Regions from separate parts of the Cryobacterium sp. TMT3-29-2 genome, predicted to be linked through region 2. Evidence: predicted binding sites of a transcription regulator. Region 2 holds the regulator's gene; the other holds the start of a gene.
What was found. The regulator HspR, encoded in region 2, represses chaperone genes until heat shock. The targets are predictions, from matches to a motif close to AAGTTGAGTCNNNNNGACTCAACTT.
Positions count from the first base shown of each region.

Region 1: the regulator HspR is predicted to act here: its motif matches at 13,981-14,005, upstream of E3O67_RS04590 (ATP-dependent Clp protease ATP-binding subunit).

Region 1 is NZ_SOGK01000033.1:9,253-25,810, reverse strand. Features, by position in the region: gene E3O67_RS04640 (class I SAM-dependent methyltransferase) at 1-822, shown strand, start outside; gene E3O67_RS04635 (DUF1622 domain-containing protein) at 882-1,262, opposite strand; gene E3O67_RS04630 (DUF6421 family protein) at 1,712-3,115, shown strand; gene E3O67_RS04625 (SDR family oxidoreductase) at 3,108-3,791, shown strand; gene E3O67_RS04620 (ABC transporter ATP-binding protein) at 3,879-4,763, shown strand; gene E3O67_RS04615 (ABC transporter permease) at 4,814-5,917, shown strand; gene E3O67_RS04610 (low specificity L-threonine aldolase) at 6,042-7,130, shown strand; gene E3O67_RS04605 (long-chain-fatty-acid--CoA ligase) at 7,127-8,818, shown strand; gene E3O67_RS04600 (NAD(P)/FAD-dependent oxidoreductase) at 9,104-10,570, shown strand; gene E3O67_RS04595 (zinc-dependent alcohol dehydrogenase family protein) at 10,628-11,674, opposite strand; gene E3O67_RS04590 (ATP-dependent Clp protease ATP-binding subunit) at 11,743-13,932, opposite strand; gene E3O67_RS04585 (aminobutyraldehyde dehydrogenase) at 14,178-15,608, shown strand; gene E3O67_RS04580 (primary-amine oxidase) at 15,694-16,558, shown strand, end outside.
Region 2 is NZ_SOGK01000116.1:6,589-19,341, forward strand. Features, by position in the region: gene budA (acetolactate decarboxylase) at 1-729, opposite strand, end outside; gene alsS (acetolactate synthase AlsS) at 726-2,468, opposite strand; gene E3O67_RS13335 (LysR family transcriptional regulator) at 2,587-3,534, shown strand; gene E3O67_RS13340 (hypothetical protein) at 3,531-4,295, opposite strand; tRNA gene E3O67_RS13345 (tRNA-Gly) at 4,357-4,427, opposite strand; gene dcd (dCTP deaminase) at 4,498-5,094, shown strand; gene E3O67_RS13355 (hypothetical protein) at 5,313-5,834, shown strand; gene E3O67_RS13360 (MFS transporter) at 5,831-7,159, opposite strand; gene dnaK (molecular chaperone DnaK) at 7,346-9,214, shown strand; gene E3O67_RS13370 (nucleotide exchange factor GrpE) at 9,214-9,828, shown strand; gene E3O67_RS13375 (DnaJ C-terminal domain-containing protein) at 9,821-10,828, shown strand; gene E3O67_RS13380 (heat shock protein transcriptional repressor HspR) at 10,831-11,265, shown strand; gene E3O67_RS13385 (class I SAM-dependent methyltransferase) at 11,292-12,428, shown strand.

The sequences.
Region 1 (16,558 bases), on a different contig from region 2:
GCCTCGGTCACCGCCCTGCGCGAGCTCGTCGGCGTCATCGGGGCGCACGAGTGGCGCACGACCGGCGTCGACGTGCCCGCGCTCGGCGCCCGCATCCACCCGCACTACGGGGTCTTCTCGCCCGTGCGCGGCGAGTACCTCGACCTCGTCAACACCGCCCCGCTGCCGGCGGCCTGGGCCGGGGGCGCGGGTGAGACCGGCGCAGGCGAGTCCGGCTCGAGCGCCCGGGCCGCCTCGGCGTTCGACATCGGCACGGGCACCGGGGTGCTCGCGGCGGTGCTGGCGCGGCGTGGCATCCGTCACGTGGTCGGCACCGACCAGGAGCCGCGGGCGCTTGCCTGCGCGCGCGAGAACATCACGCGGCTCGGGCTCGCCGGTTCGGTCGAGATCGCCCGGGCCGACCTGTTCCCCGCCGGCCGCGCCGACCTGGTGGTCTGCAACCCGCCATGGATCCCCGCGTCCGCCGTCACCGCCACCGACTTCGCCGTCTACGACCCCGACAGCCGGATGCTGCGGGGCTTCCTGTCGGGGCTGGCCGACCACCTCGAACCGGCCGGGGAGGGCTGGCTCGTGCTCTCCGACATCGCCGAACACCTCGGGTTGCGCTCCCGCGGCGAACTCCTCGACCTGATCGAGGATTCCGGCCTCGAGGTGGTCGCCCGTCTGGACACCAAGCCCGTGCACGGTCGCGCCGCCGACGCATCCGACCCCCTGCACGCCGCCCGGTCGAAGGAAGTGACGTCACTCTGGCGGCTTCGAGCCGTCCCGGCGCCGGCCCAGGCGCCGGACGTCGCCGCCGACGTGGCCGACGCTGCTCGCTGAACCGTCACGTTTGAGGGGTCGGCGGCGGAGTACACCCCTCAGACATGTCGTTTCGGGCGCTACTCGAGGTTCTGCTTACCGCTCTTGGTCGCGGCGAGCCTCCAGCGGGACCAGGGCCAGATGCCGTCCATCTCCACCTCGAGCGAAAAACTGAGCAGCACCCGGATCACCACGATCGCGCCGAGCACCAGCACGCTCTCCGGGGTTGGATCCACCAGAATGGTACGGATGATGTCGGCGATGATCAGCACTTCGAGTCCGAGCAGGATGGCCCGGCCCAGATTGCGCCGCAACTCCTCGTAGGCTCGCTGCCGGGTGTCCGCCCGCAGCACGGCAGGCACCGCGGCGAGGAACGCGGTCGCACCGCCGAGCACCATGATGGCCGCGCCGGCCGCCTCCACGACCCGCACGACCGCCGAGATCACCTCGTCAAAGTTCATCGGCGGCGCTCCTCGCTGCATGGTCGCTGCATGGTCGCTGCGACGATAGCGCGGGCGACCCCGCCGGTCGAGCCGTCCGCGCGGTCGACCCCTGCCTTGAGAGTCGCCGTTTGCGCCCACAATCGCCGGCGGGACGGCGTCACTCGGCACTATCGGCGATTCTCGACGTCTGAGCCGCGGGCGGCGGGCCGCGGCGCTCACCCGACCGTGCCCGTTCCGGTCGAGAGTGACCCGCGGAACGGACACTTTCGACCGGAACGGGGGTTTTCGGCGAGCGAAGGGCGGGAACACGGCGATTCGTTGCGAGTTATGGCAAGAAAACGCTCGCGGCCTCCCGCTACTCTGGACCGTGGCGCCGGATGGCACCGAAACGCACGCTGCACGGCTCCAGCCCGCACCACCGCACCACCCCGCCGCGACCGCGGCACTCACGAAGAACGGAGGTTCCCATGTCGAATTACATTGCGCAAGATGCACTGGTCGGTGAGCCCGAGGTTCTAGAGGATGCCGCCAGCACCGTCGCCGCCGACCCGGCAACCCACCCGGCCTGGCTCCGCCTCAAGTCCGCGGCCACCGCGCTGCAGGCCAGCCAAGCGCAGGACGGCTCGATTCCCGTCGCCGACGCCCACACGGATGCCGCGGCGCACGTCGACGTGATCGTCGCAGCCATCGACGAGCTCGCCCCGCTGTTCCCGCACGACGCCGCCTACCTCACGGCCGTGAACGTGGACTTCACCCGCTGGTGCAGCGAGGGCTTCGGCGTGCCGGACTTCTTCGACTCCCTGATGGTGTTCCAGCCGCAGCAGCAGCGGGCCGACGGCATCCGTCACCTGGTCGTGTTCCCGATGTACACCCAGAACGGCAGCACGAACCGTTTCGTCGAGGCCGTGCTGATCGAGGTCATCTGGCCGGAGTTCATCGACGAGCTCGAGCAGGAGTACACGAACGGTCTGTTCGTGCCGATCCGGTTCCTCGACTTCACGCCCGGCTACGACACCAACTCGGCCGTGCTGTTCCCCGAGACCGTCGCCATGCGCCAGATTCCCACCTTCACCTGGGGTGCGATTTTCGCCGACCGCGAGGCTGCCCGGTTCCGTCGAGTCGTGCGCGCGGCCGCCGAGATCACGCGTCTCGAACTGCCCGCCGACGCGGCGGCGCTGCTCGACGACCAGCACCTGGCCGAGGAAACCTTCGTCATGTGGGACCTCATCCACGACCGCACGCACATGCGCGGCGACCTGCCGTTCGACCCGTTCATGATCAAGCAGCGGATGCCGTTCTTCCTCTATTCGCTCGAGGAGCTGCGCTGCGACCTGACCGCATTCCGCGAATCGGTCACGATCGAACGCGACGAGAATGCGAGTCCGGAGGCGCGCAGGCACGCGAAACTCGTGCAGTATGCCGTGATCTTCGACCGGATCTTCCGGTTCGCGATCAGCGGCAGCCGGGTGCGCAACTACGACGGGCTGGGCGGGCAGCTGCTGTTCGCGTGGATGCACCAGCACCACGTGCTGCACTGGACAGACACCCGGCTCACCTTCGACTGGGCGGCCGTGCCCGACGTCGTCATCGCGCTCGGCGCGCAGATCGACGACCTCTACTGGGAGTCGATCGACCGGCCGAAGAAGTCCCACTGGCTGGCCGCCTACGACATGATCGCGAAGACGCTCACGCCGAACCCGGCGTCGCAGTGGGCTCGCGGCCTGCCGTTGGACGTGCTCGCCGGCGCGCCGAAGGGCTACACCGACCTCGTGCTCGACGACGAGTTCCCGCTGTCGATGTTCTTCGAGGCGCTCGACAAGAAGATGAAGCCCGTGATCGAGTCGACCGCCGGGCTCACCGGGCGTGACTGATTCCGCTGCCGGCCGGGCCGTTGCCGGTCGCACCGTGCTCATTGCCGGTGCGACCACCGCGGCCGGCCGCGCCGTGGCCATCGCGCTGACGGATGCCGGCGCGCGCGTGATCGCGGTCGGCTCCAACGCCGAGCGCCTGCAGGGCCTCCAGGCCGAGGTCACCGGCGCCGAAACGTATGTCTGCGACCTCGGCGTCCTCGCGGAGGTCACGGCGCTGGCCGACGCCGTGCACGCCGAGCACGGCCGCATCGACGGCCTGATCCACCTGGTCGGCGGCTGGCGCGGCGGCGGCGGACTGGCCGGCCAGTCCGACGAGGACTGGGACTTCCTGCACGCGCATGTCGTCACCACGCTCCGCAACACCACTCGCGCGTTCAACGACGACCTGCTGGCCTCGCCGGCCGGGCGCCTGGCGATCGTATCCAGTGTCTCGGTCGACAAACCCGCCCCGGGCGGCGCGAACTACGCCGCCGCGAAGGCCGCCGCCGAGACCTGGACCCGCGCGGTCGGTCAAGGCTTCGCCAAGGCAGGCTCGGATGCCGCGGCGGTCGTCTTCGTCGTGCGTGCCCTCGCCGGGCTGGAAACCGAGCTGGCGACTGAGGTCGTTTCCCTCTGGGACCCGCCCGCGGCATCCGTCAACAATTCCCGGATGCTCCTGGCCCCGCCGACCGAGTGAACCGCTGACAGTTGGAGGGAAGAGCGGAAGCCGGCCGGCCGCAACTCGCGGCACGCTAGCGTGGGACCAGGCTTCGAAGGGGTAGGCATGCTCGAAATCAGGTCCATCAACAAGCGCTACGGCACCCGGAAAGTACTGACCGACGTGAGCTTCGGCGTCGACGGCGGACGCCTGACCGGTTTCGTCGGCGCGAACGGCGCCGGCAAGACCACCACCATGCGGATCATCCTCGGTGTGCTGTCGGCCGACTCCGGCACGGTGCTGCAAGACGGCGTTCCGCTGTCCAGCGACGACCGTCGCCGCTTCGGCTACATGCCGGAGGAGCGCGGCCTCTACCCGAAGATGCGGGTCGGCGAGCACCTCGTCTACCTGGCCCGCCTGCACGGGCTGAGCCCGGCATCCGCCCGCCGCAACACCGCCGAGCTGCTCGACCGGCTCGGACTCGGCGAGCGCACCGGCGACCTGGTGCAGTCCCTCTCGCTCGGCAACCAGCAGCGCGCCCAGATCGCGGCCGCGCTCGTGCACGACCCGGAGTTCCTCGTGCTCGACGAGCCGTTCTCCGGCCTCGACCCGCTCGCCGTCGAGGTGGTCATGAGCGTGCTCTCCGGCTTCGCCGCCCAGGGCGCGCCGGTGCTGTTCTCCTCGCACCAGCTCGACATCGTCGAGCGTCTCTGCGACGACGTCGTGATCATCGCCGACGGCGAGATCCGGGCGAACGGCCCCCGCGAGCAGCTGCGCGAACAACACAGCAGCCCCCGGTTCGAACTCCGCACGGCCGCCACCGCGGAGTGGATCCGCGCCGTGCCCGGCATCTCCGTGCTCGACCTCTCCGACGGGGTCGCCGTGTTCGAGACCGAAACGGATGCCGCCAGCCAGGCCGTCCTGCGCCAGGCTCTCGACCTGGGCCCGGTCACGTCGTTCAGCCAGCAGCGCCCCAGCCTCGCCACCATCTTCAAGGAGGTCGTTCAGTGAGCACGCCCCGGAACGACCTCACCGGCACGCCGCACACCGACCGTGCGCAGGTGCGCCCGCGGTACCCGGCCCCGAGCTTCGCCCGGAGCGTGTGGCTCGTCGCCACCCGCGAGATCGTGGCGCGGCTGCGCAGCAAGGCGTTCCTGGTCTCCACGGGCATCCTGCTGCTCATCTCGATCGGTTCCGTCGTCGCCGGCAGCATCGCGAGCCAGAACCAGACCCTGCCCAAGGTGGCCGTCGTCGGTGCCGCCGCCCAGATCGTGGAGCAAACCGAGTCGTTCACGACGGTGAAGGCCGACGACGTCGCCACTGCCGAGGACCTGGTGCGGGACGGCACCGTTTCCGCTGCGGTCGTTCCGTCCACCCGAGCCGATGCCTTGCTCGGCGTGCGCGTCATCGCCCTCAGCTCCCCGCCGGTCGGCGTGCTCGCGGCCCTGAGCGTTACGCCCGCAGTGAGCGTGCTGGAGCCGACCTCGCGGCAGAGCGACGGCCTGGTCTACCTCGTCTCGCTAGGTTTCGGGCTGGTCTTCTTCATGTCGGCGATCACGTTCGGCTCGACCATCGCGCAGAGCGTCGTCGAGGAGAAGCAGACCCGGGTCGTCGAGATTTTGATGACCACCATTCCGGTGCGCGCTCTGCTCGGCGGCAAGGTGGTGGGCAACAGCATCATGGCCTTCGGGCAGATCGTGGCGATCAGCTCGCTGGTGGCGATCGGCATGGCCACAACCGGCCAAATCAGCCTGCTGGGCACCGTCGGGCCGTCGATCCTCTGGTTCGCCGTGTTCTTCGCGTTCGGCTTCATCATGCTCGCGGCGCTGTTCGCCGCGACCGCCTCGATGGTCTCCCGCCAGGAAGACGTGGGCTCGGCCACCTCGCCGGTGCTGTTCCTCGTGATGATTCCCTATTTCCTGGTGATCTTCTTCAACGACAACCCCACCGTGCTCGCGATCATGTCCTACATCCCGTTCTCGGCCCCGGTCGGCATGCCGATGCGCATCTTCCTCGGCACCGCCGCCTGGTGGGAGCCGCTGCTCTCGCTGGCGATCCTGCTCGCATCGACGGCCGTGGTCATCCTGCTGGGCTCCCGGATCTACTCGAACTCCCTGCTCCGGATGGGAGCCCGCGTCACGTTGCGCCAGGCCCTGCGCGGCTGACCCGACCCCGAACCAATTCGACGGAGATTGTGCCCTGACGGCCGCGTTTCGGCCCGAAAACACCGTTTCAAGGCACAATCTCCGTCGAATTCGCACACCGAGCGCACAGAACCGAGGCAGACGGATGCGCAAAGATGGAGTGGTGACTCAACTCCATGACCTTTCCTCGCGCGGGTTTGCCTCCGACAATTACTCCGGGGTGCATCCCGAGATCCTCGACGCGATCGTCGCCGCCAACGGCGCGCACCAGATCGCCTACGGCGAAGACGTCTACACGGCCAGGCTGCAGCAGGTCTTCGCCGAACACTTCGGCGCGGGCGTGGAGGCCTTCCCGGTCTTCAACGGCACCGGCGCCAATGTGATCGGCCTGCAGTCGATGCTGCCGCGCTGGGGCGCCGTGATCTGCGCATCCACCGCCCATATCAACACGGATGAGGCGGGCGCCCCCGAAAAGGTGGCCGGCATCAAGCTCCTCACCGTCGACACCCCCGACGGCAAGCTCACCCCCGCTCTGATCGACCAGCAGGCGTGGGGCTGGGGCGACGAGCACCGGGCTCAGCCACTGGTCGTGTCGATCACCCAGACCACCGAGCTCGGCACCGCGTACACCGTCGACGAGGTGCAGGCCATCGCCGACCACGCGCACGCCCACGGCATGAAGCTGCACATGGACGGCGCCCGCCTGTCCAACGCCGCCGCCTCGCTCGGCCTGCCGTTCCGCGCCTTCACCCGCGACGCCGGCGTCGACGTGCTCAGCTTCGGCGGCACCAAGAACGGCATGATGTACGGCGAGTGTGTCGTGGTACTGAACCCGGAGGCATCCGCCGGCCTGATCTACCTGCGCAAACTGAACATGCAACTGGCCTCGAAGATGCGCTTCATCTCGGCCCAGCTGATCGCGCTGCTCGGCGGCGACCTCTGGCTGCGGAACGCCGGCCACTCCAACGCCATGGCCCAACGGATGCGCACCGCTCTCGAGGCCGGCATCGCCGCCGGTCAGATCGAGGGTTTGTCCTTCACCCAGAACACCCAGGCCAACGCGATCTTCGCGATCCTGCCGCCCGGCGTGGCCGATCGCCTTCGCGGGCACTTCCGGTTCTACGATTGGAACCCTGCGACCAACGAGGTGCGCTGGATGTGCGGCTTCGACACCGACGAGGCCGACATCGACGCATTCGTCGCGGCCCTGATCCGAGAGCTGGCAGCCCGATGAACGTCTTCGAGAACAAACCCTGGCTCGGCTCCTACGCCCCCGGCGTTCCAAGCACCATCCAAGAGCCGACCGACACGCTCTCCGACATGATCGAGACCTCCGCGCGCCGGTTCGGCCCCAGTGTGGCACTCGACTTCTTCGGCGCCACCACCACCTACGCCGAGCTCGGCGAGCAGATCTCCCGCGCCGCGAACGGCTTGCTGCGCCTCGGCGTCAAGCCCGGCGACCGGGTGGCCCTGGTACTGCCGAACTGCCCGCAGCATGTGGTGGCCTTCTACGCCGTGCTGCGCCTGGGCGCGATCGTGGTCGAGCACAACCCGCTCTACACCGAGCGCGAGCTCCGGCACCAGTTCGAGGACCACGGCGCCCGCGTCGTGATTGTCTGGGACAAGATCTACAAGACCGTCACCGATTTCCCCGCCGACCTGGGCCTACGCACCGTGATCGCGGTGAACCTGACGGAGGCGATGCCGCTCGCCAAGCGGCTCCTGCTCAAACTGCCGATAGCGAAAGCCCGCGAGTCGCGCGACGCCCTGACCTCAGGCCCCTTGGGCAAGGATGCCTTCACCTGGGCCGGCATCGTCGGCTCGCGCAAGCTGCGCCACAGCCACCCGCGCCCGAAGGTCACCGACACGGCCGCGCTCCAGTACACCAGCGGCACCACCGGCACCCCGAAGGGCGCCATCCTCAGCCACTTCAACCTGCGCGCGAATGCCCTGCAGGGCGAGGCCTGGGTGCAGGGGCTGCGTCCCGGCGAGGAAGTCTTCTACGCGGTCCTGCCCATGTTCCACGCCTACGGCCTGACCCTGTGCCTGACCTTCGCGATGGCCACCGGCGCCCGGCTCGTGCTGTTCCCCAAGTTCGACGAGGGACTGCTGCTCGATGCGGCCCGGCGCACCCCACCCACGTTCATGCCGGCCGTTCCGCCGATCTACGACCGCCTCGTGAAGGCCGCGGCGGCGAAGAATGTGAGCCTCCGCAGCGTTCGTTACGCCATCTCGGGCGCGATGAGCCTGCCGGTGTCGATCGTGGAACGCTGGGAGGCCGCCACCGGCGGGCTGCTGGTCGAGGGCTACGGCATGACCGAGGCCTCGCCGATCGCCGTCGGCAACCCGATGGGCCCCAGCCGACGCCCCGGCACGGTGGGCGTGCCGTTCCCGAGCACCGAGATCCGCGTGGTGGACCCGGACGACCCCACCGTGAACCGCGGAATCGAGGAAGAGGGTGAGCTGCTCATCCGTGGCCCGCAGGTCTTCTCCGGCTACTGGGACCAGCCGACCGAGACCGCCAAGACCCTGCTCGAGGGGGGCTGGCTGCGCACCGGCGACATCGTGCGGGTCTCCGCCGACGGCTTCGTCACGGTCGTCGACCGCATCAAGGAGCTCATCATCACCGGCGGCTTCAACGTGGCGCCCTCCGAGGTCGAGGCGGCCCTGCTGTCGCATCCGGATGTCGCCGACGCCGCCGTCGTTGGGCTGCCGAGCGCGAACGGCGGCGAAGACGTGGCCGCCGCGGTGGTGCTGGCGCCGGGTGCCACCCTCGACGTGGACGCCATCCGCACCTACTGCCGCACCCGGCTCTCCGCCTACAAGGTGCCCCGCACCGTCGTGGCGGTCGACGAGTTGCCCCGGTCACTGATCGGCAAGGTGCTGCGCCGCGAGGTGCGCGCGGGTCTGATCGAGGAGTAGCGCCCGGGCTCCCCCGCAGCCCGATCAGCCGACCTCCGGCTCGCCCGTGCGCTTGAATCGTCGTTCAGTACGCGCCACACCGACAATTCACCCGCACTCGCACGCCGGAGGTCTCGGCGGCTCGGTGATCGAGCCGCACCGGCGGTCGAGCCTGTCGAGATCCCTGTCGAGATCCCCGCCCCGACACAGTAACTCCACAGCCCCGTCAGGTAAAAATGTCATCCGACTATTTTTCTCGGACAAGCGTCCGGGCGCTCTCAGGAGTGACCACCGGTGGAGACCACGATGACCAGAAACACTCTTGACCACTTCGATGTCGTCGTCATCGGCGCGGGGCCGGCTGGAACGGCCGCAGCGCTCCGGGCCGCCGAACTGGGAGCCCGCGTCGCCGTGGCGGAGGCCGACCGGCTCGGCGGAACCTGCGTGAACACGGGGTGCGTGCCGACGCGGGTGCTCGCCAAGGCGGCACGCCTGATGCGCGAGGTGCGCACGGCGGATACCTATGGAATCGTGGTCAGCGACCCGCGCATCGACTGGGCCACCATGGTCGATCGGGTGCAGTCGCGGGTGAACAAGGTACGCTCGATCAAGAGCGAGGCCGAGCGGTTCGAGGCTTCGGGAATCGAACTGGTTCTGGAAGGCCGGGCGCGATTCATCGATCCGCACTCCGTGGTCCTGGACACCGGCCGCATCCTCACCGCCGACACGTTCCTGGTCTGCGTCGGCGGGCACTCTCGGCGCCTGCCCGTGCCGGGGGCGCACCTGGCGACAGTCCCGGAAGACATCCTGAAGCTGCCGGCCCTTCCCCGACGGGTCGCCGTGATCGGCGCCGGCAACACCGGCGCACAACTAGTCACGGTGTTCAGCTCCTTCGGCTCGGCGGTGACCCTGCTCGACGTCGCCCCGCGCATCCTGACGGCATCGGATTCCGACATCTCCGACACGGTGTCGACGGCATTCCGCCGGCAGGGTGTGGCCGTGCACACGGGAATTGACACGGTGACCGCGATCCAGCAGCAAGCCGACGGAACCCTCACCCTGTCCTGGCGCGAGAACGGAGCGGGGCAGTCCGCCGACTTCGATGCCGTCATCATGTCCACCGGCTGGCCAGCGGATGTCGACGACCTGGGACTCGATCAGGCCGGCATCACCACCGAACGTTCGGCGATCCCGGTGGACCTGTACTTCCGGAGCGTCGTGCCTCACATTTTCGCCGTCGGCGACGCGAATGGACGGGACATGCTCGTGCAGGCCGCCCAGTTCGAGGGTGAAGCCGCCGCCGAGAACGCGGTGCTGGGCGCCAATCGCAGAACGCCGCACCACCTGCTCCCTGCCGGCGGCTTCACCGACCCCGACTACGCGGGCGTGGGGTTCACCGAGGAGGAGGCCAGGGCTCGGGACCCGCACTGCGTCGTCGCGACAGTGCCCTATTCCGAGCTCGACCGCGCTGTGATCGACGGCCGGAACCTGGGGTTCCTCAAGCTGATCGCCGACCGGCGGCGGGAACTGATCCTCGGCGCCCACGCCACCGGGGAGAACGCGGTCGAGGTGATCCAGTCCGTGACGACGGCGATGGCCGCCGGAGTCGACGTTGCCACCCTGGCCGGGGTGCGCTTCGCCTACCCCACCTACAGCGCGGTCATCGGCCTCACGGCCCGTCGTCTGCTGCTGGAGGCGCCGGAGCCGGTCGCGGTGGCCGCGCCTGCCCCGGTGGCCGCGCCTGCCCCGGTGGCCGCGCCAATCCCGCGGTGATCGAGCCGGTCGCGGTGATCGAGCCTGTCGAGATGCCCGACAAGCCCGATCTCCGGCCTACGGGCGCAGCAGCACCTTGATGGCGCGCCGCTCGTCCATGGCGGCGTAGGCCTCGGCGACCTCGGACAGCGGCAGCTGCAGGTCGAACACGCGGCCGGGGTTGATGGCGCCCGAGAGCACCTCCGGCAGCAGCTCTTCCGCGTAACCGCGTACGGATGCGACGCCGCCGTTCAGACCCACGTTCCGCCCGAACAGCGGGCGAACCTCGATCGGTCCGCCGGTGGGCACGCCGACATAGCCGACCATTCCGCCGGGACGGGCCGACGCGATCGCCTGCTCCATCGATTCCTTGGTGCCGACGCACTCGAGCACGCAGTCCGCGCCGATGCCGTCGAAGAGTTCACGGATGCGGGCCACACCGGCCTCGCCGCGCTCCTCGACGACGTCGGTGGCGCCGAACTCGCGGGCCACGACCTGGCGTTCGGGGTGGCGCGACATGGCCACGATCCGGGATGCCCCGAGCCGCTTGGCCGCGATGATGGCGCAGAGGCCGACCGCGCCGTCGCCGACGACGACGACCGTGCTGCCCGCGGTCACACCGGCGGAGACCGCGGCGTGGTGGCCGGTGCCCATGACGTCGGCGAGGGTCAGCAGACCGGGAACCTGGGCGTCGGTGGGCAGCGTCGGCGTCGCCACGAGCGACCCGTCGGCGTGCGGCACGCGCACCTTCTCGCCCTGGGCGCCATCGGCGAAGCCGCCGAGCTGGTCGTCCGAGCCCCACCAGCCGCCGTGCAGGCAGGAGGTGCTGGTGCCGTTCTGGCAGTTGATGCAGGTATTGTCGCAGTCGTAGAACGGCGCGATGACGAAGTCGCCGACCTTGATCCGGCTCACGTCGGCGCCGATCTCCTCGACGATGCCGACGAACTCGTGGCCGATTCGTTTCGGCTCCTCGGTGGGCTGGATTCCCCGGTAGGGCCAGAGGTCTGAGCCACAGACGCAGGCTGCGACGACGCGCACGATGGCGTCACCGCCGGTGGAGAGAATCGGATCGGATACTTCTTCGAGGCGGATGTCCCGTTCCCCGTAAATCACTGTTGCACGCATGGTCAAAGCCTAAGCCCGCCCACCTGACCGTCTCCCGACGGCCAGGGGAGCGGCGGCGACGGGAAGCCCTACAACAGCGCGTCGTCGTCGAGGTCGACCGGGTCCGAAACCAGCAGCGGGGCGGAGGCGACGCTGAGCGAGTCCCCGTCCGGCGCCAAGTCCACGCGCACCGTGTCGCCGTCCCGCACGGCGCCCGACAGGATCGCGGTCGCCAGCTTGTCATCGATCTCGGTCTGCATCAGCCGGCGCAGCGGGCGGGCGCCGTAGATCGGGTCGTAGCCGCGCTCCGCCAGCCAGGTGCGGGCATCCGGGGTCACCCCCAGCTCGAGCCGGCGCTCGACCAGCCGCTTTTCCAGCCGGTCCACCATCAGCCCGACGATCTGGCCGAGGTCCTCCATCGACAGCGTCTGGAACACCACGATGTCATCGAGACGGTTGACGAACTCGGGCTTGAACGTCTGGCGCACGAGCGTCTGCACGGCAGCCTCCTTCTCCTCCCGGCTGAGCACCGGGTCGATCAGGAACGCCGACCCGAGGTTCGAGGTCAGCACCAGGATCGTGTTGCGGAAGTCCACGGTGCGGCCCTGGCCATCCGTCAGCCGGCCGTCGTCGAGTACCTGCAGCAAGACATCGAAGACCTCCGGATGCGCCTTCTCCACCTCGTCGAACAGGATCACCGAATACGGGCGGCGGCGCACGGCCTCGGTCAGCTGCCCGCCCTGCTCATAGCCGATATAGCCGGGAGGCGCCCCGACCAGGCGGGACACGGAAAACTTCTCCCCGTACTCGCTCATGTCGATGCGCACCATCGCCTTCTCGTCGTCGAAAAGGAACTCGGCGAGCGCCTTCGCGAGCTCTGTCTTGCCCACGCCGGTCGGCCCGAGGAAGAGAAACGAACCGGTCGGCCGGTCCGGGTCAGAGATACCGGCTCGGCTGCGGCGCACGGCGTCGGCGACCGCCCGCACGGCCTGCCTCTGCCCGACCAGGCGGTGCCCGAGCTCACCCTCGAGGTTCAGCAGCTTCTCCGTCTCGCCCTGCAGCAGCCGGCCCACCGGGATGCCCGTCCACATGGCGACCACTGCGGCGATGTCCTCGGCGGTGACCTGATCATTGACCATGCGCGGCCCGTCGGACTCCGCCTGCTCGGCCGCGGCGAGCTCCTTCTCCATCTTGGGGATGTCGCCGTAGAGCAGCCGGGACGCCTTCTCCAGGTTGCCCTCCCGTTCGGCCCGGTCCGCCGCGCTGCGCGCGGTGTCGAGCCGCTCCTTGAGCCCGCCGACCCGGTTCAGCGAGGCGCGTTCCTTCTCCCAGCGTGTCTGCAGCTCGGTCAGTTTCAGCTCACGATCCTCGAGGTCGCCGCGCAGCTTCTCCAGCCGGGCCTTCGACGCGTCGTCCTTCTCCTTCTTCAGCGCGAGTTCCTCCAGCTTGAGCCGGTCCACGCTGCGCCGCAGCTCGTCGATCTCCACCGGGGCGGAGTCGATCTCCATCCTGAGCCGGCTGGCGGCCTCGTCGATCAGGTCGATGGCCTTGTCGGGCAGCTGGCGGGCCGTGATGTACCGGTTGGAGAGGGATGCCGCGGCCACCAGTGCCGCGTCCGCGATCAACACCTTGTGGTGCGCCTCGTAGCGCTCCTTGAGGCCGCGCAGGATGGCCACGGTGTCTTCCACGCTCGGCTCGTCGACCAGCACCGGCTGGAAGCGGCGCTCGAGGGCGGCATCCTTCTCAATGAATCCGCGATACTCGTTGAGCGTGGTCGCGCCGATCAGGCGCAGTTCGCCGCGCGCGAGCATGGGCTTGAGCATGTTGGAGGCAGCCACGGAGCCCTCGCCGCCGCCGGCACCCATCAGGGTGTGCAGTTCGTCGACGAAGGTGATGATCTGGCCCTGCGCGTCGTTGATCTCCTTGAGCACGGCCTTGAGCCGTTCCTCGAACTCACCGCGATACTTCGCCCCGGCCACCAGGGCCGCCAGGTCGAGGGCCACCAGTTGCTTGCCCTTGAGGGAATCGGCCACGTCGCCGGCCACGATGCGCTGGGCCAGGCCCTCCACCACGGCGGTCTTGCCCACGCCGGGTTCCCCGATCAGCACCGGGTTGTTCTTGGTGCGGCGGGTGAGCACCTGGCTGACCCGGCGGATTTCGGCGTCCCGCCCGATCACCGGGTCGAGCTTGCCGCTCTTGGCGATCTCGGTGAGGTTGACGCCGTACTGCTGCAGCGCCGTCTTCGCTTCGTCCTGGGGCGGTTGCTGACCTGCTTGCATCGGAGGATCCTCTCTCGGGCCGGCCGCTCGCGCCGCAGGTCGGTGGAAAAGCTGAGTCTGATGGACTCAAGTTTAGAGGACATCGGGAAAACGCGCCAGCGGTTCGGGGGCGAACGGGCCCGCAAGGCCCGCCTGCACCCCCCGTCACGACTCAATTTCCCCCGGGGTATCCGGATTCCTCTGTCGGATGCCATACTTACCGAACAAAAGACCCGTTTCTATACTCAGCGCAGAGGATCAGGCCCGTGGCCACCCCCACCCTTAAAAACTTCATCAATGGCCGCTTCGTCGCTCCCGCCGGCACCGAGCTGCTTCACATCGTCGATCCCACGACGGGACGCCTGGTCGCGCTGGCCCCGGTGTCCACAGCGGCCGACGTCGACGATGCGATGACCGCCGCGAAGAGCGCCTTCCGCACCTGGGGGCGCACAACCCCCTCCGAACGACAGCGCGCGCTGCTGCGCCTCGCTGACGCGATCGACGCCGAGAGCGACGCCATCGTGGAGGCCCAGCACCGCAACACCGGTCAGCCCCGTGCCACGATCGCCGCCGACGAGGTCGCGGCCGGTGCCGACCAGCTGCGTTTCTTCGCGGGTGCCGCCCGCCTGCTCGAGGGCAAGTCCGCCGGTGAATACCTGCCCGGCATGACTTCCTGGGTGCGCCGGGAGCCGATCGGTGTGGTCGGCCAGGTCACCCCGTGGAACTTCCCCTTCCTGATGGCGATCTGGAAGATCGGCCCGGCGCTGGCCGCCGGCAACACCCTCGTTCTCAAGCCCAGCGACACCACCCCCGAGTCGACCCTCGAACTCGCCCGGATCAGCCAGGGCATCCTCCCCGACGGCGTGATGAACATCGTGCTCGGAAACGGCGGGACCGGGGCCGCGATCGTCGAGCATCCGGTGCCGGGCCTGGTCTCGATCACCGGCAGCGTGCGGGCCGGCATGGCCGTCGCCGCAGGCGCCGCGAAGACGCTCAAGCGGGCCCACCTCGAGCTCGGTGGCAAGGCGCCGGCCCTGGTCTTCGCCGGCGTGGACGTGGCGAAGACCGCCGCCGCCATCGCCGACTTCTCCTTCTACAACGCCGGGCAGGACTGCACGGCCATCACCCGGGTACTCGTGCACGAGTCGATCCACGACGAGTTCGTCGAGGCCTTCGTCGCCGAGGCCCGCGGCCGCACCACCGGGTCGGCCGACGACGCCGACAACTACTTCGGTCCGCTCAACAACGTCAACCACTTCGGCGACGTCGTGCGGAAGGTCGCCGCCCTGCCCGACCACGCCGTGATCGCCACCGGCGGCCACCAGGTCGGTACCGAGGGCTTCTACTTCGAGCCCACCGTTGTCACCCAGGTGCGGCAAACGGATGCGATCGTGCAGGAGGAAACGTTCGGCCCGGTGATCACGGTGCAGCCCTTCAGCTCGGAGGAGGACGCGGTCACGCTCGCGAACGATGTCAACTATGCGTTGGCGTCCAGCGTCTGGACTCGCGACCACGCCACGGCCATGCGGGTCTCCCGCGACCTCGACTTCGGCGCGGTGTGGATCAACACCCACATCCTGCTGACCGCCGAGATGCCGCACGGCGGGTTCAAGCAGTCCGGTTACGGCAAGGACCTGTCGATGTACGGCGTCGAGGACTACACCCGGATCAAGCATGTGATGAGCGCGCTCGAATAACCGGCCTCGACAACCGGGTCTCGACAGGCTCGACCCAGAAGCCCGACCACAGACCGCCCGATTCATGGAGAACAGAGGAAGATCGTTGACATTCCATCCGCTCGACCCGCTGTCCGCCGTTGAGTTCACCGCCGCCGTGGCCGTTCTCGCCCGTGAGCGCGGCGTCGCCGACGGGTGGCGGTTCACCTCGATCGAGCTGGTCGAGCCCTCCCGGAGCGCCGTCGCCGGGTTCGCGGCCACGGGAGCGGTTCCTGACCGTCGCGCCCGGCTGGTCGTGCTCAACCGTGCCGAGAACACCACCTGGGTCGGCGTCGTGTCGCTCACGACCGACGCCCTGCTCGAGTGGGACACCGTTCCGGGGATGCAGGCGAACTTCACCGTCGACGAGTGGGAGGAGGCCGACGCCGCCCTCCGCGCCCACCCCGACGTGATCGCCGCCCTCGCCCGCCGGGGGATCACCGACCTCGACCTGGTCTTCATCGACACCTGGACCTACGGCAACGCCGTCATCCCCGACCGGTACCGCGGCCGCCGCCTGGGCTGGTCGGACGTCTGGGTGCGGGCATCCACGGAAGCCAACCCCTACGCGGGGCCGGTCAGCGGCCTCCACTTCGTGCTCGACGTCAACAGCATGGAACTGCTCGAGGTCGAGGACTCGTTCACGGTCGAACCTCCGGCGGGAATGGGCGAATACGTGCCGCACCTGGTGCCCCGGCGCATCCGGGATCGAAGCGAGCGCCCGACGCTGACGCCGCTCGACATCGTGCAGCCCGACGGCCCGAGCTTCACACTCGACGGCAACCTGGTGCAGTGGCAGAACTGGTCACTGCGGGTGGGGTTCAACTACCGAGAAGGCATGACCCTGCACACCGTGGGCTACCGGGACGGCGGCCGGGTGCGCCCCATCGCCAACCGGTTGTCGTTCGCGGAGATGGTCGTGCCGTACCGCG
Region 2 (12,753 bases):
GGCGTGCATCTCGGTCTTCTGAATCTGCCACTCGAGGTCGTCCGGGGCCAGGTTGGCGTTCTTGAAGGCATCCGTCAGCGGCAGCTGAAGGCGCAGGTCGGTGCCGAGGCACAGGGCTGCGGTGCCGGAACGCAGCTTGAAGTCGAGCACGTGGCCGCCGGCCGTGCGGTCGTCGGTGACGAAGTGAGTGTGACAGCCGGGAACGCCGATGCCCTGCTCGTAGAGCGGGGTGCGGAAGCCGGCCACGACACCGGAGACGTTATGCAGTTCGATGATCGCGTCCTCGTCGGTGGCCTCCACCATGGGGCGGTAGGGCTTCTCCTGCTTGACGACCGTGCGCATCTTGATCCACTCGAAGTCGCCGTCGATGCGCAGGGCGTACATGTAGTTCTGCGATGCAGTCATCTTGTCGATGAACGTCGACGCCTCGGTGCGCACGATGTTCTGCGGCAGCGTGCTCTCGATGTGAGGGACGAAGTTCGTGACGACGGCGTAAGGCGTGTACGCGCCCAGGTCGGCCTTCGATACTCCGCCGTCGGCCCGCAGCTGATAGCAGGTGCCGTCGATGATCAGCATTTCGCCGTCGAGTCCGTTGAACGTACCGATGCCGAAGCTGCCGCGGCTGAGCAGGTCGGCTACGGTCATCTCGTCTTCATAGACGCCGTCGAGCAGCGCGCTCATCAGGCTCGTCTGGAAGATTTCGTGTCGGGTGACAGTGGATTTGCTCATTGCAATACATCGCTTTCCAGATCGGCCATCAGGTCATCTCTATTGTTGCGGTAGTCGACGTGCACGTCGATGATGCTTGGGCCCGGCTCGGCCAGGGCTTGCGCAAGGATGCCCGCGAAGTCGTCGAGGTGCGTGACCCGGTGGCCGTGGGCGCCGAATGATTCGGCGTAGGCGACGGCGTCGTAGTCGCCCAGCTGAACGCCGGAGGTGCGCCCGTACTTGCCCATCTGCTGGAAGGCCACCATGTCGTAGGTGCCGTCGTTGAAGATGATGTGCGTGAACGTGGAGCCGAGCCGCACGGCCGTCTCCAGCTCCATTGCGGAGTAGAGGAAACCGCCGTCGCCCGACACGGACACGACCGGGGTGCCCGGACGCACCAGCGTCGCGGCGATCGCCCAGGGCAGCGCCACGCCCAGTGTCTGCTGACCGTTCGAGAACAGCAGGGTGCGCGGGTGGTAGGTGCGGAAGTGCCGGGCCATGTAGATGGAGTGGGAGCCGACGTCGCAGAGCACCGTCGTGTCATCCGGGAGCAGCTCGCGCATCATCAGGGTGAGGTCGGCCGGGTGCACGCCCTCGGACTCGTCCCGGCGACCGGTGGGCTGGTCGGCGTGCGCGAGGCGGGCGCGCTGCTCGGCGACCTCGGTCGCGGCGGCGGCCGGCATGGTCAGACCTTCGATCTGGCGGGCGAGGGCGTCGAGGGTCTCGGCGACGTCGCCGCGCAGTTCGATGGTGGGGCGGTAGTAGTCGTCGAGGTCGGCGGAGAGCTCGTCGAGGTGGATGATCACACGCAGGTGATCCTTGTTCCATTTCGACGGCTCGTACTCGACGAAGTCGTAGCCGACGGTCAGGATCACGTCGGCCTTGTGCAGAAGGATGTCCCCGGGCTGGTTGCGGAACAGGCCCACGCGTCCGAGGTAGTGCTCTTCGAGCTCGTGCGAGATGACTCCCGCGGCCTGGAACGTCTCGACGACGGGCAGCCCGGCCACGCCCAGCAGGCGGTGCAGCGCCTCGACGGCCCGGTCCGAACCGGAACGGGCACCGGCGAGGATGACCGGGAACTTCGCATCCTTCAACAGGGTGGCAGCGCGCTGCACGCTCTCGGTGGGTGCGGCGCCGAGCTGCGGCACCCAGTGCGGATGTTTCATCGACACGGTCGTCGAGTCGGTGAGCACGTCGTAGGGGAGCACGACAGCGGCGGCGCCCTTGGGCTCCTGGGTTGCCTCGCGGAACGCATTCGCGATGGCCTCCGGCACGTTGTCGGCGACACTGACCTCTCCGGCGGACTTGGTCACGGCGGACAGCATGCCCACGGCATCCATGGTCTGGTGCGTGCGCTTCAATCGGTCTGCACGCGGGACCGCGCCGCACAGGGCGACCACCGGGTCACCCTCGGTCGTCGCCGTCAGGAGGCCCGTCGCGAGGTTGGAGGTGCCCGGACCGCTCGTCACCAGGACGACGCCGGGCTCGCCGCTCAGTCGCCCGACGGCTGCGGCCATGAACGCCGCATTCTGTTCGTGGCGCACCACGATCACCTCGGGCCCGTCGTCGACGAGAGCGTCGTAGACGGGGTCGATCTTGGCGCCGGGAACGCCGAAGACCCACTGCACGCCGTAGGCCTTCAGGCACTCGACCACGCGTTGGGCGGAGCGAGTGGACGACGCGGGGGTGCCGGCGTCCTGGCGTGCAAGCGTGACCTCGGACGTGTTGTCGTCGCTCTGAACAGATGAAGTGGTGGTCATTCGGATGCCTCCCGGCTCGCCGTGCTGAATCGGCCTCCCCTCAATCCTCGTTGCTCGTTCAATAAGAAACAACGCCGAGTGGCGATGCAAACGATCTGCCAATGAGATGCTTAGGCCCATGGACCTGAGACATCTCGAATTCTTCAGTGCCGTCGCCGGCGAGCTGAGCTTTACCCGCGCCGCGGACCGGCTCACCATCGCCCAATCCGCCGTCTCGGCCGGTATCCGCTCGCTCGAAAGCGAACTGGGTGTCGAACTGTTCGATCGCAGCCGCCGCCAGATCAGGCTCACTACGACTGGCGAAGTGCTGCTGCCGAGGGTGCGCGACGCCCTCGACGCCGTGAACGAGGTGCGCGATGCCGCCCAGGAGACCACCCGCGCCATCACCGGGTCCATCGTGATCGGGCTGATGACCTCGGTCACGCTCGTGAATGTGCCCCGGCTGCTCGGTCTCTTCCGCGCCGGCCACCCGGGCGTCGGCGTGCGGCTGCGCGCGGCCCGGCGGGGGTCGGCCGGGCTGGTGGACGAGCTTGTCTCGGGCGAACTCGACCTGGCCTTCCTCGCGCTCAGCGGGCCGGCGCCGACCGCGCTCCTAGCCGTGCCGATCGCTTCGTCGCCGATGGTGCTGGTGGTGCCGAAGGGTCACCGCCTCGCCCAGGCGCAGGCCGTGGAACTAGGAGACCTGGTGCCGGAGGAGTTCATCGATCTGCCGCCCGGCTACGCCAGCCGCCGGATCGTGGACGATGCCTTCACCGCCGCGGGCCTCGAGCGGCGGGTCATGATCGAGGTCTCCGACATCGGAACGGCCGCCGAATACGTGTCCAATGGACTCGGCGTGGCCCTGCTGCCCGAATTCACGGCCCAGGATGCTCTGGGCGTGCACCGGCTGCCCGTGGCGAACCTGCCCAACTTCACCGTTTACCTGGCGGCATCGCGCAAGCGGCGTGCGTCGGCCGCGGTGCGCGCGTTCGTCGAGCTCGCGCTCGCCGCCGATGAGGCGCAGGGCAGTCCTGCCGCGCACCCAAGTTCACTCCGACCTCGGGAACGCCCGGGCTCACGCTACTAGCGATCGAGCCCCGCCATGCGTTCCAGTGCGGCCCGCATGATCATCTGGGCCGGGTCGCCGATCACGTGATTGTTCAGGTAGAGGCTCTCCGCCCACGACAGGACCTCTGCTTTGGTGAGCCCGACGGCAGCCCAGTCCACGCCCGCCTCCGCGCGCGCTTTCGGCTCCCCGGTCTTCGGGTGCAGCCACACCCGGGCGATCGGGATGTCCGGATCCTCGTGTTCGGGGTTCCACAGGAGCGCGATCGGGTGATCGGGCCCGTCGAGATGCTCGTCGGCGATGTGACCGGAGCCGAGCCAAGGGAGCATCAGCTGCTCGCCTTCCAGCTCCACGTCGAGGATTTCGAGCGGGACCGGCCCGTAGTCGCGGGAGTACACCGGCAGCCCCACATGATGCCATTCGGCGGCCTCGTCCGCGTCTTCCAGCAGATCCGGGAGGCGCGGGGCGACGTGCAACACGAAGCCGGTCGCCCAGTCGACGAGGGCCTGGGTGTCGGCGGCCGGCCACGGGCTGTCGTCGCTCGAGGAGCCGTCGGCGTGGTGGAAGTGGTACTCGACGCCCTCTTCCAGGATATCCAGGTGGAACTCTCCGTCGTCGAAGCCGAGGAATATGCCGGCGACCTGCTCCTCGTCATCCCAATCGGCGTCGAACTCCGGGTGCCGGAAGCGTGGCGGCAGCGGGGGGATGTCCAGGGGCAACACGCCGAGGTCGAGAACAACCCGCAGCACGGAGTTGGGCATACGCAGTGTCGGGTCGGTCATGGTTCCGACGATACCGGAGGCCGCCGACGCGGCACATCATTCGGCCAGGGAGGTAAGGGAGAGCGGATGACGGGAATCGAACCCGCGCTATCAGCTTGGGAAGCTGAAGTTCTACCATTGAACTACATCCGCATGTCCGTCGAGCGGGCAAGCCCGCACCGGAAGTGCCAGCATATCAAGTCCGCGCCGTTAGGCTGGACCCGTGCTGCTCTCGGATCACGATATCAAGGCTGAAATCAACGCGGAACGAATTCGTCTGGAGCCGTACCAGGCCGACATGATCCAGCCGTCCAGCATTGACGTGCGACTCGACGGCTTCTTCCGCCTTTTCGACAACCACAAGTACCCCTATATTGATCCGGCTGAAGACCAGCCCGATCTCACCCGGTTGATCGAGACCGCCGCGGGCGAACCGTTCATCCTGCACCCCGGCGAGTTCGTGCTCGGGTCCACCTATGAAAAGGTCACCCTGCCCGACGACGTCGCCGCGCGCCTGGAGGGCAAGAGCTCGCTCGGCCGGCTCGGCCTGCTCACGCACTCGACCGCCGGGTTCATCGACCCCGGCTTCACCGGCCACGTGACGCTCGAGCTGAGCAACGTCGCCACCCTGCCGATCAAGCTGTGGCCCGGCATGAAGATCGGGCAGCTTTGCTTCTTCCGGTTGAGCTCGCCGGCCGAGCGCCCCTACGGCTCGAGCGAATACAGCTCCCGCTACCAGGGCCAGCGCGGGCCGACCGCGTCGAGGTCGTTCCAGAACTTCCACTGCACGGATGTGCGGGGAGCGCCTGAGGTCTCCTAGTCGAGTGCGCCCCGCCGTGAGCGTTGAACGAATACGACGGACATTTTACGCAAAACGGTCCTAAAACCCCGAAGAGAGCGCTTCCAGGCGAGAATCTCCGTCGAATTGGTTCGACGACGGGCTCGACTACCGCGGGCGGGCGGTCTCCACGGGCGCGACCACCGGGCCCGAGTAACCCGGTTCACACGGATGCAACACGCGCCCGGTAAAATCGGGCCATGACCACATCCGTGCCCAGCCTTGCCGAGGCGCTCGTCGCGCCGGGACCGACGCCCGAGTACCCGGGACGGATGCGCCGGTTCGGCCAGCTGGTCGGCGCCTGGGCGGCCACGGGGTCCCGCCTCGACGAGGCGTCCGGCGAATGGACCGGGCGTGAATTCACCTGGATCGTCGACTTCGTACTCGACGGGCGCGCGGTGCAAGACATCGAGGTCATCCCGAGCGAGTCGCACCCGTCAGGATTCGAGACCGTCGCCACGGCCCTGCGGGTCTACGACCCCTACGCCGGCGTGTGGCGGGTCAGCTACTTCGCCCCCGCATCCGGCGAATACTGCCACCTCGTCGCGACCCCGCACCGCAACGCGATGCGCCAGGACGGCACGGGCACCGACGGGCGTCCGATCCGCTGGAACTTCGCGTCGATCACGCCCGACGCCTACGCCTGGGAGGGCTGGGTCTCCAATGACGAGGGTTCCACCTGGGTGCTGGTCGAGCACAACGAGGCCACCCGCATCCGTTAGCCGATCTGGTCCTGATGCGCCTTCACCGGCAGCAGCAGGAGCAGTCCCACGAGCAGAACCAGCATGAGCCCGAGGATTCCCCAGTAGGTTTCGCCGAAGATCGTCACCATCAGGGCGAACATGGTCGGCGCCAGGAAGCTCACCGCGCGTCCCGTCGTGGCGTAGAGGCCGAAGACCTCGCCCTCCCGGCCGGCCGGGATCAGGCGTGCCAGGAAGGTGCGGCTGGCCGACTGGGCTGGCCCGACGAACAGCGTCAGGGCGAGGCCGGCGGTCCAGAACACGATCGGGCCGCCGTCGTGCAGCAGGAACACGACGCTGCCGAACACGATCAGGCCGATCAGGGCGGTCACGATGATCGGCTTCGCGCCGAGCCGGTCGTCGAGCGCGCCGGAAATGATGGTGGCCACGCCCGCGACGACGTTCGCGGCGATCGCGAAGATGATCACCTCGCCGGGCGAGAATCCGAAGACGGATGCCGCGAGCACACCGCCGAAGGTGAACACCCCGGCCAGGCCGTCACGGAAGATCGCGCTCGCGATCAGGAAGTACACCGTCTGGCGGCTGGTCTTCCAGAGCCGGGCAATGTCCTGCCCGAGCACGATGTAGGAGCGGAGAAAGCTCACCCGGGGCCGGCGCGCGGCGGCGGGGGAACGGTATTCGGGAACCGAGAACAGCACCGGCAGGGCGAACAGTCCGAACCAGGCAGCCGCGATCAGCATCGTGACCCGCACCGCGAGTCCGTTCTCGCCGGTCACCCCGAACAGGCCCACGTCGGGGCTGATGAAGCCGAAGTACACGATGAGCAGCAGCACGATGCCGCCGATATAGCCCATACCCCAGCCGAAACCGCTGACCTTGCCGATGGTGCGCGCGGTCGAGACCTGCGACAGCATCGCGTTGTAGTTGACGCTGGCGAACTCGAAGAAGACGTTTCCGGCGGCCACCAGAACAAGGCCGAGCAGCAAGAAGCCAGGCGACGCCTCGACGAAGAACATCGCCGCGGTGAGACCCACCACGATGAACGTGTTGACCCCCAGCCACAGCTTGCGCCGCCCGGAGGTGTCCGAGCGCTGCCCGGTGATCGGCGCCAGCACGGCCACCAACAAGCCGGCGATGGCGAGAGCCCAGCCGAGCTGGGCTGAAATGACGTCTTTGTCGCCGAAGGAGCTGCCCGTGATGTAAACGGTGAAGACGAAGGTGGTGACCACCGCATTGAACGCGGCGGAGCCCCAGTCCCAGAAGCTCCAGGCCACTACGCGGCGTCTGCTCGACTTGTCTGGCTGCACCTGGGCATCCGTGCTGCCCTGCTCCGCGATCCCGGTCATGCGCTGAGGCTAGTGGATGGGGGTAGCCGAAAACCATCGATCCCGCGAAATCTCAAAGTTGAGTCGTTCACGCTCAACTCTCAGGTGCGTGGCTTGACTCCAATTTGAGACACTGGCACACTTGAGCCAGCAACACTCAACTCTGAGAAATCGAGTTGAGAACATACTTTGAAGGAGAACGCACACATGGCCCGTGCAGTAGGCATCGACCTCGGAACCACCAACTCTGTGGTGGCCGTCCTCGAAGGTGGAGAACCCACCGTCATCGCAAACGCCGAAGGCTTCCGGACCACACCGTCCGTCGTCGCTTTCACCAAGGACGGCGAGGTGCTGGTCGGCGAGACCGCCAAGCGCCAGGCCGTCACCAACGTCGACCGCACCATCGCGTCGGTCAAGCGCCACATGGGCACTGACTGGAACGTCGCCATCGACGACAAGAAGTTCACGCCGCAGGAAGTCTCGGCCCGCATTCTGGCCAAGCTCAAGCGCGACGCCGAGGCGTACCTGGGCGACAAGGTGACGGATGCCGTCATCACCGTTCCCGCGTACTTCAACGACGCCGAGCGCCAGGCCACCAAGGAGGCCGGCGAGATCTCCGGACTCAACGTGCTGCGCATCATCAACGAGCCCACCGCGGCCGCCCTGGCCTACGGCCTCGACCGCGGCAAGGAAGACGAGCTCATCCTGGTCTTCGACCTCGGCGGCGGAACCTTCGACGTCTCCCTCCTCGAGGTAGGCAAGGACGACGACTTCTCCACCATCCAGGTGCGGTCGACCGCCGGTGACAACCGCCTCGGCGGCGACGACTGGGACCAGCGCATCGTCGATCACTTGATCAAGAAGTTCAAGGAAACCACCGGCGTCGACGTCTCCAAGGACAAGATCGCCAAGCAGCGCCTCAAGGAAGCCGCCGAGCAGGCCAAGAAGGAACTCTCGAGCAGCATGTCGACGAGCATCCAGCTGCCGTACCTCTCCCTGACCGAGAACGGCCCGGCCAACCTCGACGAGACGCTCACGCGCGCCCAGTTCGAGAAGATGACCGAAGACCTGCTCGACCGCACGAAGAAGCCGTTCCAGGACGTCATCCGTGAAGCCGGAGTCAAGGTCGAAGACATCGCCCACGTCGTTCTCGTCGGTGGTTCCACCCGCATGCCCGCCGTGTACGAACTCGTCAAGGCTGAGACCGGTGGCAAGGACCCGAACAAGGGCGTCAACCCGGACGAGGTCGTCGCCGTCGGCGCCGCACTGCAGGCCGGCGTGCTGAAGGGCGAGCGCAAGGACGTTTTGCTCATCGACGTCACCCCGCTGAGCCTCGGCATTGAGACCAAGGGCGGCATCATGACCCGCCTCATCGAGCGCAACACGGCCATCCCGACCAAGCGCAGCGAGACCTTCACCACGGCCGACGACAACCAGCCGTCCGTCGCGATCCAGGTCTTCCAGGGCGAGCGCGAGTTCACCCGCGACAACAAGAACCTCGGCACGTTCGAGCTGACCGGCATCGCGCCGGCCCCGCGCGGCATCCCGCAGGTCGAGGTCACCTTCGACCTCGACGCCAATGGCATCGTGCACGTGTCCGCCAAGGACAAGGGCACCGGCAAGGAGCAGTCGATGACCATCACGGGCGGATCCTCGCTCGCGAAGGAAGACATCGAGCGCATGGTGCGCGAAGGTGAAGAGCACGCCGCCGAGGACAAGCGTCGCCGCGAGGCCGCCGAGACCCGCAACACGGCCGAACAGCTCGCATACTCGATCGAGAAGCTGATCAAGGAGAACGACGAGAAGCTGCCCGAGGACGTCAAGTCCGAGGTTCAGGCCGACGTCGACGCCCTCAAGGCCGCTCTCGTCGGCGACGACGACGCAGCCGTGAAGACGGCCTTCGACAAGCTCAACGAGAGCCAGGGCAAGCTCGGCGAGGCCATCTACAAGACCAGCCAGGCGGATGCCGCGGCCGGCGCCCCGTCCGACTCCGAGCCCGCCGCCGACGCAGCCGGCTCCGACGAAGACGTGGTTGACGCCGAGGTCGTCGACGACGAAGACGAGGCCAAGAAGTAATGGCAGACGACACCAAGCGTCCTGAGGACGAGCCGTTTGAAGAGGGGGCATCCGCTGAGGGTGCCCCCGGGGCCGCCGCGGACGCAGAAGCCGTCAGCGGTGAGGACACCGAGGAGGCCTCCGCCGAGGGGATCGAAGAAGACGAGCTGACGGTCCAGGACATTCTGGACGCCGCCGCGCGCGAAGTCGACGAGCCCACGAGCGAGCACCTCGCCGACCTCAAGCGGGTCACCGCGGAGTACGCCAACTACCGTCGGCGCACCGAAGCGAACCGAGAGGTCGAGCGCGAGCGCGTCACGGTGGATGTCGTCAAGGGCCTGATCCCCGTGCTCGATGACCTCGACCGCGCCGAGAAGCACGGCGACCTGGTGGATGACTCGGCGTTCAGCACGATCGCCGCGAAGCTGCGGGCGAGCGTCGAGCGCCTGGGCGTGAGGTCCTTCGGCACGGTCGGCGAGCCGTTCGATCCGACCGTCCACGAGGCGATCTTCCAGCTGCCCACCGCCGGCATCGAATCGGAGACCGTCGGTGACGTGATCGAGACCGGCTACTTCCTCGGCTCATCGCTCCTGCGCGTGGCCAAGGTCGTCGTGCAGGTACCGAGCGATGGCTAGCCAGGACTGGTTCGATAAGGACTTCTACAAGGTCCTGGGTGTGTCGAAGGACGTCACCCCGGCCGAGTTGAAGAAGGCCTATCGCAAACTCGCCCGCAAATTCCACCCGGACTCCAACCCGGGCAACCCTGCGGCCGAGGCGAAGTTCAAGGAAATCAGCGAGGCACACTCGGTGATCGGCGACCCTGCGCAACGTAAGGAATACGACGCCGTGCGCGCGATGGGCGGCGGAGCCCGCTTCACCGCCCCGCGCCCCGGTGGCGGCCAGGCCGGAGGCTTCGACGATGTCTTCGGCGGCATGTTCGGTGGGGGAGCGCGGCAGCAACAGCCCGGCTACTCCTACGAGCAGGGCGGTTTCGACGACCTTCTCGGCGGCATGTTCGGTCGCGGTCAGGGTGGCGGCGGCTTCGGCACGTCGAGCGGCGGATTCCGCGGCTACGGCGGACCGACCCGCGGCCGCGACGTGATCGCGTCCACCACGGTCGACTTCATCACGGCCACACACGGTGACCAGATCACCCTGCAGACGCAAGACGGCCGTGCCATCAAAGTCAAGATCCCGGCCGGGGTGGCTGACGGGCAGAAGATCAAACTGCGCGGCCAGGGGCAGCACAGCCCCGACGGCGGCGAGTCTGGCGACATCGTGCTCACGGTGAACGTACGCAAGCATCCGGTCTTCGAACGTGACGGCCTGAACCTGCGGGTCTCCGTGCCGGTCACGTTCGTCGAGGCCGCGCTCGGCGCCACCATCGAAGTGCCGACGCTGGGTGAAGCTCCGGTCAAACTGCGCATCGCCCCGGGCACTCCGAGCGGACGCGTGCTGCGCGTCAAGGGGCGGGGCGTCGTGACACCCAAGGGCACCGGCGATCTGCTGGCGGAGGTGCAGGTTGCCGTTCCGTCACATCTGTCGAAGGACGCCGAGGAGAAACTCGCGGCCTTCGCGGAAGCGCTGCCGAAGGAGAATCCGCGCGACGAGCTCCTTGCGAAGGCGAGAGACTGACGGTGGATGAGAACACCCGGGTTTTCGTGATCTCGATGGCCGCCGAGCTTGCGGGCATGCACCCGCAAACACTGCGCCAATACGATCGCCTGGGGCTGGTGAGTCCCGACCGCACCCCCGGTCGGTCTCGCCGATACTCGATGCGGGATGTGGCTAAGCTTCGCGAGATTGCGGAACTCGGTGCTGCGGGCGTGAGCCTGGAGGGCATCCGTCGCATCATCGAGCTCGAGGACCACGTGCGCACGCTCGAATCGCGACTGCGCGAATTGGAGTCTGCGCTGGCCGATGAACTGCTCAACCGTCCGGGTCGGCGCGTCTTCGCCGCCGGCTCGGCCGGTGAGGTCATCTCGATGCGGGCCGGAACGCGCACGCGCCGGTCCAACCAGATCGTGATCTGGCGCCCCCTGGGTTCCCGCTCGACCAATGAAGACAAGTAGCCGCACTCGCGGGCTAGCCTGAGGGAATGTCTGATTTTTCCTTTGACCGCCTGAGGCGTTTTCCCGATGTGGAAGCGGACAACCTCTTCGCCGTGGATGCGAGCGACCGGCTGATCCTCGACGAGGCGGCAGGTGTGCTGGCCGGGGCCGGGGCCGGCGAGGTCGTGGTGATCGAGGACCGGTATGGGGCACTCACCCTGGGCGCGGCCGCGCTGGCCGGCGCGCGAGGCATCCGGGTGCACCAGGATGCGCTCTCCGGGGAGATGGCGCTCTCGCTCAACGCGGCTGACGCCGGACTTGCCGAAACCTACCGCTCCCTTGACCTGGGCGAAGAGCTGCTGGCGAACGCGCGGGTGGTACTGATGCAACTGCCGCGCAGCCTGGCGGCACTCGATGAGTACGCGGACGCCATCCGTCGTTTCGCGGCACCGGATGTACTCGTGATCGCCGGTGGGCGGATCAAGCACATGACGCCGGCCATGAACGAGGTGCTGCGCCGGCATTTCGGTGAGCTTCGGGTCTCACCGGCCCGGCAGAAGTCGCGGATTCTCAGGGCCCAGGCGCCGATCTCCACCGAGACGCAGGCTGCGGTATCCACCTGGCCAATTTCGGTGACGTACGCCGATCTCGGGCTGACCGTCTGCGCTCACGGGGCCGCGTTTGCCGGCGCGACCATCGATATCGGGACGCGCTACCTGCTCGAGTTCGTCGATCGTATGACGACGGATGCCCGGAGCGCCATCGACCTCGGCTGCGGTACCGGGGTGCTCGCCGCCGCCCTCGCCCGGAGGCGTCCCGCCCTGCGGGTGATCGCCACGGACCAATCGGCTGCGGCCGTCGCCTCCGCGCAGGGCACCATGGTGGCCAATGCGATCGCGGACCGGGTCACGGTTGTCCGGGATGACGCGCTCCAGAGTCAGGAGGCTGCATCGGCGGATCTGATTGTGCTGAACCCGCCCTTTCACATCGGCTCCTCGGTGCATGCCGGCATCGCGCTGAAGCTCTTCGAGGATGCCGGGCGGGTGTTGCAGCCCAGCGGTGAGCTCTGGACGGTGTGGAACACCCACCTCGGGTATAGGCCGGCATTGACCCGACTGGTTGGGCCCACTCACCAGGTAGGGCGGAATGCCAAGTTCACCGTCACGGTGTCGACCGGCCGCTAAGGCGTGATGGCGACCGTCATGGCTGCCGATCGTCGTCGTGCGGCGGCTCTCCATGGGGGCGCGCAGCCGACACGCCCGGGATGCTGAGGGGAGTTGCGCGCCCTCAGCATTCACCGTAATGTCATCTAAGTCACCCCACAGGTTCGGAAAGCCGCAGAGCTTACCGGCCTCAAGTGGGACGAAGGTTTTAGTTTCTGTTCTCATGTCTACCCGCTGAGGGAGCATTTGAAGAGAAGCCAAGATGGTAACTCTCTCCGACTGGTCCTCCGGTCGAGTGTGTGGATTCCTTTGAATGTGCTTCGGCGCACTCGAAATGTGCTGCTCA